Regions from separate parts of the Lysinibacillus sp. FSL M8-0337 genome, predicted to be linked through region 2. Evidence: riboswitches for the same ligand, from Rfam matches in the RefSeq annotation. Region 2 holds a riboswitch; each other region holds the start of a gene.
What was found. A riboswitch is a leader RNA that binds a small molecule or an ion and turns the genes downstream of it on or off. The one in region 2 is predicted to bind S-adenosylmethionine.
Positions count from the first base shown of each region.

Region 1 (4,250 bases), 1.3 Mb from region 2:
AATCACATGACATTTATGTTCAACCGCACGCTTTAAATAGCCAAATGCCGGCTCTTCATTGACAATCGCTTCGAATACAACTTGCATGCCAGGCTCTGCCAACACTTCATCCATACTCGTTGTCATTAAATGTGCTGTGCCCGGAACACGTTCACGACTAGCATCCGTTACTAATATTTTTGCTACTTCTAACTCAATGCCTAATTTATGTTTTAGCTCTTCACGCTTTTCATTTAAAATATGATAAATTCCTTGACCTACAGTTCCAAATCCTAAGATCGCTGCCTTTATAGTTGCCATACTTGATTCCCTCCAACGTACATTTCTCCAGTTTTCTCTCTATATAAAGTTTGTGCCTACAAGCACATATTCAAATAATTCAAAATTTAACCTAAAGAAAATTGTAACGCAAATAAATCCATTGCACAAGAAAAATCTTTCTAGGATGGACATTTGTTTTCTCTAGGCGTGCAAAAGAAATCGGTTTCATTGCCTTTATTATACGTTTTTTTAATAAATCTATAATTTTTGAACAAATATTGACGATTCTTTTATAAAAAAAAATGCCTTTCTTCTATTATATATGTACGAAGATACTACTTATAGAATGGCTGTCTTGAAAAGTCGAAACAAATTCAAAAAAACTTAGCACAACAAAAAGCTCATTCCCTATAGCAGTAGAGAATGAGCTAAAAAATATAAGGGAAAGTTAACTTGCTAGTAAAAATAATCGATAACGATATTGTGCTAAAGCTGATTGTACTAGTTTGATTTCTTCCTGTGTAAAGTTCGGTATGGCATATGTGCGCTCGATTAGTTGAAATGACCCGTATTGTAAGTAATACTCTGTCGCAGGTAGCGTAATATGGTTTGTACCATGAACTTTATACTCTTCAAAAACTTCTTTTACTGTATAGCCTTCTTCTTTAGCATATACGATTTCTTCAAAAGCACTATGTCCAAAAGTTTGTTGCCATTTTGATTCAACTGTCGAAAGTAAGTATTGAATGGCCATATTATTTACAAAATGATGGCTTTCATTTAATTCATATATAAGATAAGCAGTTACATTTTGTGCACGATAAATATTTCCCATTGTTAACACTCCTTTTTCGATCAGTTATGGAAAGCGAGAGTAGCTACTGGCTAGGTAGCTACCCCCTTTCATATATATATTCAAAAGTGGGGGAGCACTTATGAAAACAAATTAGCTGTTTTCGCCTAATGAATGGCGGTGAAAGTTTAGTAACATCATCACTTTGTTCAAGGTTGGTAGCCTTTCGAACGTTTTACTTAATCCCTAGTATACAGCATGGTTTTAACCAAGTCAACAATGCTTATAAAATTACTAGGTATTATTTATAAAAAATTTCAGAAAACTCACCGAATGAGGTAAGGATGAATGTCGCAACGTTATACGCATTACCAAATGAGGCATTTCGAATGAGAAAATACGTAAACGCTACAACATAAATCATTGGCTATCTTAATAGTTATGCTTCTACTTTTTGTTCAGTTGTTGTTACTTGTGCAATAGCTTGTTCTAAATCTGCAATAATATCCTCAATTGCCTCTAAACCAATTGATAAGCGAATGAGCGACTCGGAAACACCAGTTTGGATTAATTCCTCAGCAGATAATTGTTGATGAGTTGTAGACGCTGGGTGAATAATTAGTGATTTTGCATCGCCTACATTTGCTACGTGTGAAAATAATTTTACGCTGTCTATTAATTGACGGCCTGCTTCTCGTCCACCTTTAATGCCAAATGTAAGCACTGAACCGAAGCCATTTTTCAAATATTTCTTCGCTAAATCATGTGTAGCAAAATCTTCTAATCCATTATAGTTTACATACTCCACAGATGGGTGGTTACGTAAATATTCTGCAACTGCTAAGGCATTTTCATTATGTTTAGGAATTCGCAAATGGAGCGTTTCTAAACCTTGTAATAAGTTAAATGCAGCATCTGCACTTAATGTTGGTCCAAAATCACGTAGTAATTGCACGCGCAGTTTTGTGGCAAATGCAGCCGCTGCAGTATCAATACCGTATCGTAATCCGTGATAAGATGCGTCAGGTTCTGTAAATCCTGGGAATCTACCTTGAGTCCAATCAAATTTCCCTGCATCCACAACTACACCGCCTAAAGTTGTACCGTGTCCGCCAATCCATTTTGTCGCTGAGTGAACGACGATATCTGCACCGAAGTCGATTGGTGTTGAGCCATATGGTGAAGCAAAAGTGCTATCAATAATTAAAGGTAAACCGTTGTCATGTGCAATTGTAGCTACTGCCTCTACATCTAGCACTTTTAAGCTTGGGTTTCCGTAAATTTCAGCGAACACTGCTTTTGTCTTTTCATTAATGGCAGATCGGAAATTCTCAGGATTTGTTTCATCTACGAAAATTGTTTTAATACCGTAGTTTGGTAGTGTATTTGCTAATAAGTTATATGTTCCTCCGTATAAAGAACTTGCTGCTACGATTTCATCCCCTGCTCCTGCAAGATTTAAAATTGAAAATGCGATAGCTGCTGCACCTGATGAAAGTGCTACTGCTGCTGTACCGCCCTCCAATAAAGCGACGCGTTTTTCAAAAACATCTACAGTTGGATTTGTAATACGTGTATAAATATTGCCCGCTTCTTCTAAAGCGAAAAGACGTTGCGCATGAGCAGTGTCTTTAAATACGAAAGCTGTTGAACGGTACACCGGTACAGTTCGGGAGCCTGTCACTGGGTCTGGCTCTTGGCCACCGTGTAATAGTAAAGTTTCTGGTTTAAAATTCGACATGTTTTCTTCCTCCTAAATGGGTTTTACGATGGTACCGGAGATGAGGAGGATTTATGTGAGAAAACAAAAACCCCCTTCAGTTAAGAAGAGGGTTGCGGTTGCAAGTTTTCCTCCCCTTATCTGCCAGATCCAAGTAAGAATCTGTAGGAATTAGCACCTTAGCAAGTTCGTCACTCACTGGTTGCCGGGCATCATAGGGCCTATCCCTCCGCCGCTCTTGATAAGAGTATGTGATTCAATTTCCATCGTTGTTACACAGTATAAACATAGACTTTTTTTCTGTCAACAGTAAAATTTATTTTTTTCTGAAACTTCTGTCTGCTCCTTTACGTAATAAGAACACATACACTATATAAAAATATAGTTTGAAAGGAGTATTTTTATGGTAAAAGCCATGATTATTTTTATTATTATTGGTTATCTAATCGGCTGTATTCATGGCTCTAAAGTGGCACAGTTTCTTTCTGGAGTAGATTTAAAAAAGACTGGCCATGGCAATGCGGGTGCCTCAAACGCAACGCTTTCTCTTGGATGGAAATACGGCATATTAGTAGCACTTATAGATATAGGTAAAGGAGTTGCTGCCGTGCTATGCGCACTTTACTACTTTTCCTCCAATGCTTCACAATTTACTGAAGTACAAATGTGGTTATTAACCTATGCAATAGCTGCTAGTGTAATACTAGGTCATAACTTCCCGTTCCATATGGGCTTCAAAGGCGGGAAAGGAACTGCATCAATCATAGGCATATTGCTCGCTATTGATTGGAAAATTGCATTATTTGCACTTATGTTATTTGTCATTTTATCTTTAACAACAAATTATTTAATCATTGGTGTGCTTGTATTTTATATTGTTTTTTGTACAGCAACTTACTTATGGATACCTGGGGTTGGACCAACAATGATTTCAATTGTTCTTTTTGGTATCGCGCTCATGTTGCATATTGAAAATATTAAACGGCTTATCCAAGGGACAGAGCCTAAAGTAACATCTGCCTTTAAAAAATAAATTTAAACAAATCAAAGCCTTGAGAGACAACAAACAAACTCTCAAGGCTTTTTTATATCATTATTTTGCAAATGATGGATCTTGCATTGTACCGTTCTTAGCTAAATTGACATGCCAAGAAAGCGCTTTTTCTAAAATATGTGGTGTATGGTGTCCGCCTGTTGCCTCGTTCGCTTCGTTAAAGTACGCCCATAATTGATCCTTATAATCTGGATGCGCACAGTTTTCAATAATACGACCTACACGCTCTTTCGGTGCTAAACCACGCAAGTCTGCAACACCTTGTTCTGTGACAATAATATCTACATCATGTTCTGTATGGTCTACATGCGAAACCATTGGTACGATACTAGAAATTTTACCGCCTTTTGCATACGATTTCGTCACAAAAATACCTAACCGGGCATTACGAGCAAAATCACCAGAACCACCAATCCCATTCA
Region 1 is NZ_CP151996.1:346,739-350,988, reverse strand. Features, by position in the region: gene MKY08_RS01675 (homoserine dehydrogenase) at 1-300, opposite strand, end outside; gene MKY08_RS01670 (hypothetical protein) at 710-1,096, opposite strand; gene MKY08_RS01665 (O-acetylhomoserine aminocarboxypropyltransferase/cysteine synthase family protein) at 1,494-2,795, opposite strand; SAM riboswitch class I at 2,909-3,022, opposite strand; gene MKY08_RS01660 (glycerol-3-phosphate acyltransferase) at 3,178-3,807, shown strand; gene MKY08_RS01655 (acetyl-CoA hydrolase/transferase family protein) at 3,868-4,250, opposite strand, start outside.
Region 1: linked by a shared signal. The riboswitch ahead of MKY08_RS01665 (O-acetylhomoserine aminocarboxypropyltransferase/cysteine synthase family protein) and the one ahead of MKY08_RS17835 (methionine ABC transporter ATP-binding protein) in region 2 are both predicted to bind S-adenosylmethionine.

Region 2 (4,250 bases):
GTTTCATTTTGGCACATACTAGTTATGATGGTATACTACAGAAAATGATAGTAGAGGAGCCTACAAATATGATTCAATTTATCCATTATCCTAAATGTACAACTTGTAAAAAAGCACAGAAGTGGTTAAACGACAATGGCGTTTCATACGAAGAGGTACACATCGTTGAACAAGCACCTACGAAAGAACAATTAAAGCAATATTGGCAAGCGAGCGGGTTACCACTGAAGAAGTTTTTTAACACTTCTGGCATGAAATACCGTGAACTTGGATTGAAGGATAAATTGGCGGAAATGCCGGAAGATGAGCAACTTACACTGCTTGCGTCAGATGGTATGCTAATGAAACGACCAATCGTGACAGATGGAAAAAAAGTAACGTTAGGTTTTAAAGAAACAGAATTTGAGCAAGCTTGGAAATAACTGCTTTTATCCTTGTTTTTATGATAGAAGTATGGCACACTGATAGTGAATATATTACATATTTATGGAGGGGTTTTTGGCATGAGCACACCTAAAGACTTACGTTACTCTGAAGAACACGAATGGGTAAAATTAGAAGATGGTAAAGTACGTATCGGTATTTCTCACTTCGCACAATCAGAACTAGGAGATATCGTTTTCGTTGAGCTTCCACAAGTTGGCGATGAAATTAAAACAGATGATCCATTCGGAAGTGTAGAATCAGTAAAAACTGTTTCTGAACTTTACGCACCAATTTCAGGTACTGTAGTTGAAGTAAATGCAGACTTAGAAGATAGCCCAGAATTCGTAAATGAATCACCATATGAAAAAGCATGGATGATCGTTGTAGAGCCTGCTGATGCATCAGAGATTGAAAACCTTATGACAGCTGAGCAATACGAAAAATTGATTGCAGAATAAACAAGCCTGTAATAGAAAAACGTCGGAAAATTTGCCGGCGTTTTTTATTATATCATGCTACAGTTTTTCGGCGCATCATAGGAATTGCTAGCTCAATAAGTTATCATGGAAACGCCAGAAATTGCGATGCAATAGTATGAAATTCGGTTATTCAAATGGTATGCTGTAGTAGATAACTGTCTAAATGGGGGTGGCGTTATGTTCGAAGGGAAATGTTTAATCGTGGAAGGCCGTTCGGATAAGCTTCAAATTGAACCTATTCTGAGTGAAGATGTTACAATCCTTTGTACAAATGGTACAATTGGTGTGCATCAATTAGAAGAATTACTCGACCCATATGAGGGCTGTGAGCTCTATACATTTTTTGATGCGGATACATCGGGCGATAAACTACGAGCATTAATGGATAGACATTATCCAGAGGCTGAGCATTTACGGACAATGCCAACATATAAAGAAGTAGAAACAACACCGAGGAAAGTGCTAGCGACGATTTTATTGCGCGCACATTTTTCAATCCATAATGAATATATTTTGTAAGGTTGCGTGAAATCATGGAAGAATGGTCAAAAGAGCAGTGGGAAACGGCTGTAAAGTCTGGAGACAAAACTGCCTTTTATTTATATACACCGATGTGCGGAACTTGTGCCGTTGCATCCAAAATGATGAATATCATTGAACAGTTACTACCAGAGGTAAAAATAGGCAAGGCAAACATCAATTTTCTAGAACAAATAGCTTTTGATTTTCAAATTGAAAGTGTACCTTGTTTACTCGTTAGCGATGGTGGAAAGGTTATTGATAAGATTTATGCCTTTCAATCCGTACCATTTTTATACGAATTGTTAAAAAAACCAATTGACTGAACTTTGCTAGCGTGGTAAAGTAACAAATATATTAAAAAACTATTAAATATATCGAACTCTTATAAAGAGCGGCGGAGGGAAGTGCCCTATGAAGCCCGGCAACCATCACATTTGTGAAAAGGTGCCAAATCACCCAAAGATTTATCTTTGAAAGATGAGAGAACGGTTTAGCGTATAAAGTACGTGACCCCTTCTACTTGTCTTGAGAGAAGGGGTTTTCTATATGAGAAAAGGAGTATTCGCTATGATACAGCTTCAAAATATTACGAAGAAATACAAAACCGCAAATGGCGAATTGACTGCTGTCAAAGATGTAAATCTTTCGATTAACAAAGGTGAAATTTTTGGCATTATCGGCTACAGTGGTGCTGGTAAAAGTACGATGATTCGTTTATTAAACGGTTTAGAAAAACCTACGACAGGTACAGTGAAGGTCAACAACCAAGAATTTTCATCTATTAAGGGGCAAAAGCTCCGTGATGCTAGACAAAAGGTAAGTATGATTTTCCAACATTTTAACTTACTTTGGTCTCGAACAGTGGCAGAAAACATTGCCTTTCCACTAGAAATTGCAGGTGTTTCTAAGCGTGAGCGAGAAGCACGTGTGAAAGAACTAATTGCACTCGTTGGCTTAGAAGGTCGCGAAAAAGCGTACCCATCACAGCTATCAGGTGGTCAAAAGCAACGGGTTGGTATAGCGCGAGCACTTGCCAATAATCCTGAAGTATTGTTATGTGACGAAGCTACATCTGCACTTGATCCAGAAACTACAGATGCAATTCTCGATTTACTTGTTGATATTAATGAACGATTAGGCTTAACCATTGTGTTAATTACGCATGAAATGCATGTTATTCGCAAAATTTGTCATCGCGTGGCGGTGATGGAGGCTGGAGAAATTGTAGAACGCGGAGAAGTATTGCAAGTGTTCCAAGCACCTCAAGCGGCTATTACAAAAAAATTCGTCTCTCAAATTACTGATACGAAGGAAACGCAAGAGACTGTTGCACAGCTTAGAGCAAATTATCCTACAGGACAACTGGTTAAACTTGTCTTTGTAGGAGAAAAAACCGAGCAACCCGTAATATCGCATTTAGTGAAGCAGTTTGATGTAGAAATTAGTATTGTTCATGGTAATATCTCACAAACTAAAAACGGCGCATACGGCACACTTGTTGTGCAAATTGATGGCTCAGAGACAAATGTAGCAGCTGCATTAAATTATTTGAATACAGTTGAAGTACAAACGGAGGTGATTGCAAATGCTAACTAGTCTCTTTCCGAATGTCGACTGGGAAAAAATGTGGTCTGCCACATACGAAACACTTTATATGACCACTATTTCAACGGTCATCACATTCATACTTGGTTTAGCCATTGGTATTATCCTCTTTTTAACGAGCCCAAACCAATTATGGGCAAATAAAATCGTTAACTTTTTAACGGGGTCGATCGTCAATATATTCCGTTCGATACCATTTATCGTGTTAATTATTTTACTAATACCGTTTACAAAGTTTTTACTTGGGACAATCCGTGGAGCAGATGCAGCTTTACCAGCACTTATTATTGGTGCAGCACCATTCTATGCCCGAATGGTATTAATTGCACTACGAGAAATTGATAAGGGCGTTATAGAAGCAGCTCGCTCAATGGGTGCTAAAACGTCCACAATTATATGGAAAGTACTAATTCCAGAATCATTACCAGCACTTATTTCTGGGATTACGGTAACGGCTGTTGCCCTTGTTGGCTATACGGCGATGGCTGGTATTATTGGTGCTGGCGGTCTAGGAAACTTAGCCTTTTTAGATGGCTTCCAACGTAATCGCCAAGATGTGACATTAATGGCAACTATTTTGATCTTAGTAGTCGTATTTATCATCCAATGGATTGGCGATATGATTACTTCGAAAACAGACAAACGTTAAAAAGGTTATACCGGTTATTTACCGCTAACATATTATGGTTTGAACAAAATAAAGGGAGTGTAGACAAATGAAGAAGTTATTAGCAGGATTATTTTTATCAGTACTTGTACTAGCTTTAGCAGCTTGTGGTGCTGGTAACAAAGATGAAGCAGGCTCTGGAGATAAGGCAGACGACAGTGCAAAAACTGAAGAAAAAGTAACATTAAAAATAGGTGCTTCTAACACACCTCACGCAGTTATTTTAGAAAAAGCAAAACCGATTTTAGCTAAAGAAGGCATTGACTTAGAAATCGAAACATACCAAGATTATGTATTACCAAACCAAGATTTAGATTCAGGAACAATCGATGCAAACTATTTCCAACATATCCCTTATTTAAATTTACAAATTAAAGATAATGGCTATGACTTTGTAAATGCTGGCGGTGTACATATCGAGCCAATCGGTATTTACTCTAAAAAATATAAAACTCTTGAAGACCTTCCGAAAGGTGCAACAATCTTATTATCTAATTCTGTTTCAGACCATGGTCGTATGCTGTCATTATTAGAAGCGAAAGGCTTAATTA
Region 2 is NZ_CP151996.1:3,648,027-3,652,276, reverse strand. Features, by position in the region: gene MKY08_RS17855 (arsenate reductase family protein) at 69-422, shown strand; gene gcvH (glycine cleavage system protein GcvH) at 504-884, shown strand; gene MKY08_RS17845 (hypothetical protein) at 1,083-1,424, shown strand; gene MKY08_RS17840 (thioredoxin family protein) at 1,439-1,750, shown strand; SAM riboswitch class I at 1,807-1,911, shown strand; gene MKY08_RS17835 (methionine ABC transporter ATP-binding protein) at 1,995-3,023, shown strand; gene MKY08_RS17830 (methionine ABC transporter permease) at 3,013-3,681, shown strand; gene MKY08_RS17825 (MetQ/NlpA family ABC transporter substrate-binding protein) at 3,749-4,250, shown strand, end outside.

Region 3 (4,250 bases), 400 kb from region 2:
TTCTAAATATTTTCGATGAACCTTTTCAAGCACATCGGGTCTCGTTAATACAAGATTCTCGTTACAACCATCAAGCTCCTCACCACCAAAATCTTCTGCTGATAAGTTTTCATTTTGAAGCATTGTACCCATTGCGCCATCCAGAATTAAAATTCGTTTCTCTAGTTGCTCTTCAATCAAGTGCTTAGCCATCTATACTTACTCCTTTTTTCTGTTCATCCAATTGTCCGATAAATTTCATTAATTCAAGCGTCATATCATAGCGTAAAAACGGTGTAATTAAATAAATACCATTGAAATATTCTGCCGCTACTTCTACTAACTCTTTGGCAATTGCAATCCCTTCTAATGTTGAACGTTCTTTATCTTCACCACACGCCTTCATACGTGATAGTGCATCGTCTGATAATTTAATCCCTGGTACTTCATGGTGTAAAAACTCGGCGCTCTTATAGCTCGTTACTGGCATAATACCGATATAAATTGGAGCATCTAAATGCTTTGTTGCCTCATAAATTTCTACAATTTTCTCTTTTGTATAAACAGGTTGTGAAATAAAGTAATCTGCACCATGTTCGATTTTTTTCTCTAAGCGAGCTACTGCCCGATCTAATACACGAACATTCGGGTTAAATGCTGCCGCAACAGAAAAGTTTGCTTTCTTACGAAGTGGCTTACCAGAAAATGATATCCCCTCATTTAACTGTTTAATTAATTGAATAAGCTCCATGGATGAAACATCATAAACACTTGTGGCACCTGGGAAGTCTCCTACCTTTGTGGGATCTCCAGTAACCGCTAAAACATCATGAATGCCAAGTGCATTTAACCCCATTAAATGGGACTGTAGGCCAATTAAGTTACGGTCACGGCACGTAATATGCGTCAACGGTCGTACACCATGTGTTTCCTTTAATAGCGCACCCATAGCGACATTACTAATGCGGGGAGATGCAAGCGAATTATCAGCCATCATCACGACATCTGCGCCTGCGTCGTATAATTTTTTTGCCCCTTGAATAAAACCATCAATTTCTAGATGTCTCGGAGTATCTAACTCTACGATAACCGAGCGTTCGCGCTTCACCTTTTCATGTAGCGGTTCATATGTCGCAGGTTCCGCTTCCCGTACAATCTCTACTTTTTCAGGTTTCGTATACTTTGCTTCAACAGGCGTTAACTCTTCTAAATATTTCTTCGCAGCTGCTATATGCTTAGGTGTTGTACCACAACATCCACCGATTAAACGAACACCTTGGTCACGCAATGCAACTGCTGCACGTCCAAAATAATCAGCTTCTGACTCATACACGACACGCCCATCCTCTAAATCTAGTAGCGACGCATTTGGATATGCTGACATAAATGCTTTATCAGGAATCTCCACACCTTCAAATGCTTGAATTGTATGATGGGGACCTAAACGGCAATTGACGCCTACTACATCTGCACCAAGAGCTTGTAACTCATGTAATGCTTGATTTAACGTCATTCCATTTTGCAACACACCCGGCTCATGCATGGATACTTGTGCAATAATTGGTAGCTCTGTTTTACCACGTAACATTTTTAATGTTGCACTTAACTCTTCAAAATCATAATACGTTTCAAGTAAAAGACCATCAGGATTGCCTGCAAGTAACACATTTGCTTGTTCTTCAACAGTCAATAATATTTCCTCTAATGTAGCATCACTTTTACGAATGCCACGGATGCCCCCAATTGTCCCTAAAACAAATTGCCCGCCATCAGCTGCCGCTCGTTTTGCAATCGTGATTGCCGCTTCATTAAATTGTTGAACCCGTGATTCTAAGCCGTAACGTGCTAATTTAATCGCATTTGCACCGTAAGTATTGGTCTGAATGACATCTGCACCAGCAGCTATATATTCTCTATGAATTTTTTCAATTAACTCCGGTCTCTGTACATTCATTTCCTCATGACAGTACTCTAAGCCGTAGCCATATAATACAGTACCAATGGCTCCATCCGCGGTAAGCACATGTGTTTTTAACTTTTCTAGCAATCCCATAAATCGTAGCCCTCTCTTTCCTTGTATCCAAAATATAAAAAGCCTTCTTTTACAAAAAAGAAGGCTTTAACGAATCGCAATTGTTGTTCCTTCTCATCTTCGACCAAAAAGGTCTTCTGGATTTAGCACCTGACATAAGTTGGTTGCTGAAGCTTCATAGGGCCAGTCCCTCTGCTTCTCTTGATAAGAATGTAGTATGAATTTTTCAAATAATTAAAAGAATCATATCGTTTACAGACGATAGAGTCAAGACTATTTCACTTAACAAAGGAGATTTCTCCCGAAAAAAATATTATTTTAGTTTTAACTTCACTGTTATTCTAGTTTTTCCGCAAGCGCTTCGCCTATTTTTTTACCATTTTGAATACAAGCACCAATACCTACCCCGAAATATGAGCAACCTGCTATCGATAAGTTGGGATACCGTTCTGCAAGCTCCGCTGTTAAGCCTTTCAACGCCTCATGATGTGCCAAATCGTATTTTGGCATTTGATCGATCCACTTGGCTACATTTACAACCATTGGTTTTTCATCAATGCCTAAGCTTTTCTTTACATCCTCTAATGCTACAGCTGTCAATTCTTCATCTGTCATCATACGTAATGTTTCGTATGCAGGGTTAATGCTTTTATAAAAGAGGCGCACAAGCAATTTACTATTAGCAGATGTATGTTTCCATTTTCGGCTTGTCCATGTTGCGGCATTGCATTGTACATTCGAGTTATGTGACACAATAAAGCCTGTCCCATCTGCTGGTAGCACTGCATCCGGTACATCAAAGCCTAAGTATATGGTGATGGCAGAGGCTGTAGTAAATTCTTTAAAATAGCGATTCAAAGATGGGTCCTGTAATAAGCTCTGTACGGCTTCATTTGGCAGTGCTAATACTACGTGCTCAGCCTCAAACTTCCTCCCATCTGCTAATGTGATTGTATAATGTTTTTCCTGTTTTTTTACATTGGTTGTTGCTACGCCTTTAATAATTTCTACATTTGTTAACGTTTCTTCAAGACGATTGATAAGTGACGATAAGCCCTGTTTAAACGAAATAAACTTTTTGTTGGAAGCTTTCACGAATTGTTCGCGATTTGCCTCAAAACCTTTAATAATACTACCGTACTCATTTTTATAGTCGATTATGTACGGTAAGGTAGAAGCTATCGACAGTTGATGGAGGTCACCCGAGTATACCCCAGCTAATACTGGTGCAATTTGATTTTGTACAAGTTCTTCCCCTAAGTAATATGTTAAAAACTCACCGATTGAGCTGTCCTTAGTAAAGCTTTTATTCGGCATTGTTAAATCTTGCAATGCTATTTGTTTACCAGCTTCTGATACTAGCGTACTTGCTTCAAGAGACGCTAAACTCATTGGAATACCGAATGTTGAATCAGCGGGTATTGCATGTAATTCGTCGTTTGTATAGATATAAGATATCCCTGTTTCGTTGTACACTAGCTCCTGTTCAAAATTAAGCTCCTGCACCAGCTCCATGACCCCTTTATGACGAGCCACAATTGAGTCAGCACCCGTTTCCATAATGAAGCCTTGCTCATAAGCGGAATGTAACTTACCGCCTAAGTATGGATTTTTCTCAACAAGCACTAGTTTGACATCTATGTTTTTCTGCAATACTTGGCGCTGTAAATAATGCATCGTACATAAACCAGTAATGCCGCCACCTAATACAACTATTGTTTTCATGAAGTATCGCCCCTAATTCGTTATTTCTCTCCTTATTAGTATAAACTTTTTTCACAAACAATTACGTTCAACCCATTACAAATTTAGCAACACTATAAAGTGTCAGGCACTCAAACAATTTCAAATTGTTTGAGTGCCTGACACCTAGTTTAAGTTTTGTGCGACATTTGCTAATTTGTCAGCTGAATTTGTTACCTCATTAAATGCTTGCCCAAGCTCATGAAGGACCTGAACAACGGCCTGAACCTCTTTTTCCATAAGGTCATTTTGACACTTAGCTTCTGTCATCGCATCTAATATTTTGTTAAACTGTCCTTCAGTTTGAGCCATATTCTCCTCACCTGAAGCAACCTCTGTCTGAATATTACTAAGCGAATATGCCAGTTTAGACGTTCGCTCTGTTGTTTTTTCTAATAATTTTGCAACGGATGTAACAGATTCTTTTGTTTGACTAGACAATTTACGTACTTCCTCCGCAACAACACTAAAGCCTTTCCCCGCCTCTCCAGCGCGG
Region 3 is NZ_CP151996.1:4,047,122-4,051,371, forward strand. Features, by position in the region: gene metH (methionine synthase) at 1-192, opposite strand, end outside; gene MKY08_RS19690 (bifunctional homocysteine S-methyltransferase/methylenetetrahydrofolate reductase) at 185-2,032, opposite strand; SAM riboswitch class I at 2,123-2,222, opposite strand; gene MKY08_RS19695 (protoporphyrinogen oxidase) at 2,348-3,736, opposite strand; gene MKY08_RS19700 (globin-coupled sensor protein) at 3,881-4,250, opposite strand, start outside.
Region 3: linked by a shared signal. The riboswitch ahead of MKY08_RS19690 (bifunctional homocysteine S-methyltransferase/methylenetetrahydrofolate reductase) and the one ahead of MKY08_RS17835 (methionine ABC transporter ATP-binding protein) in region 2 are both predicted to bind S-adenosylmethionine.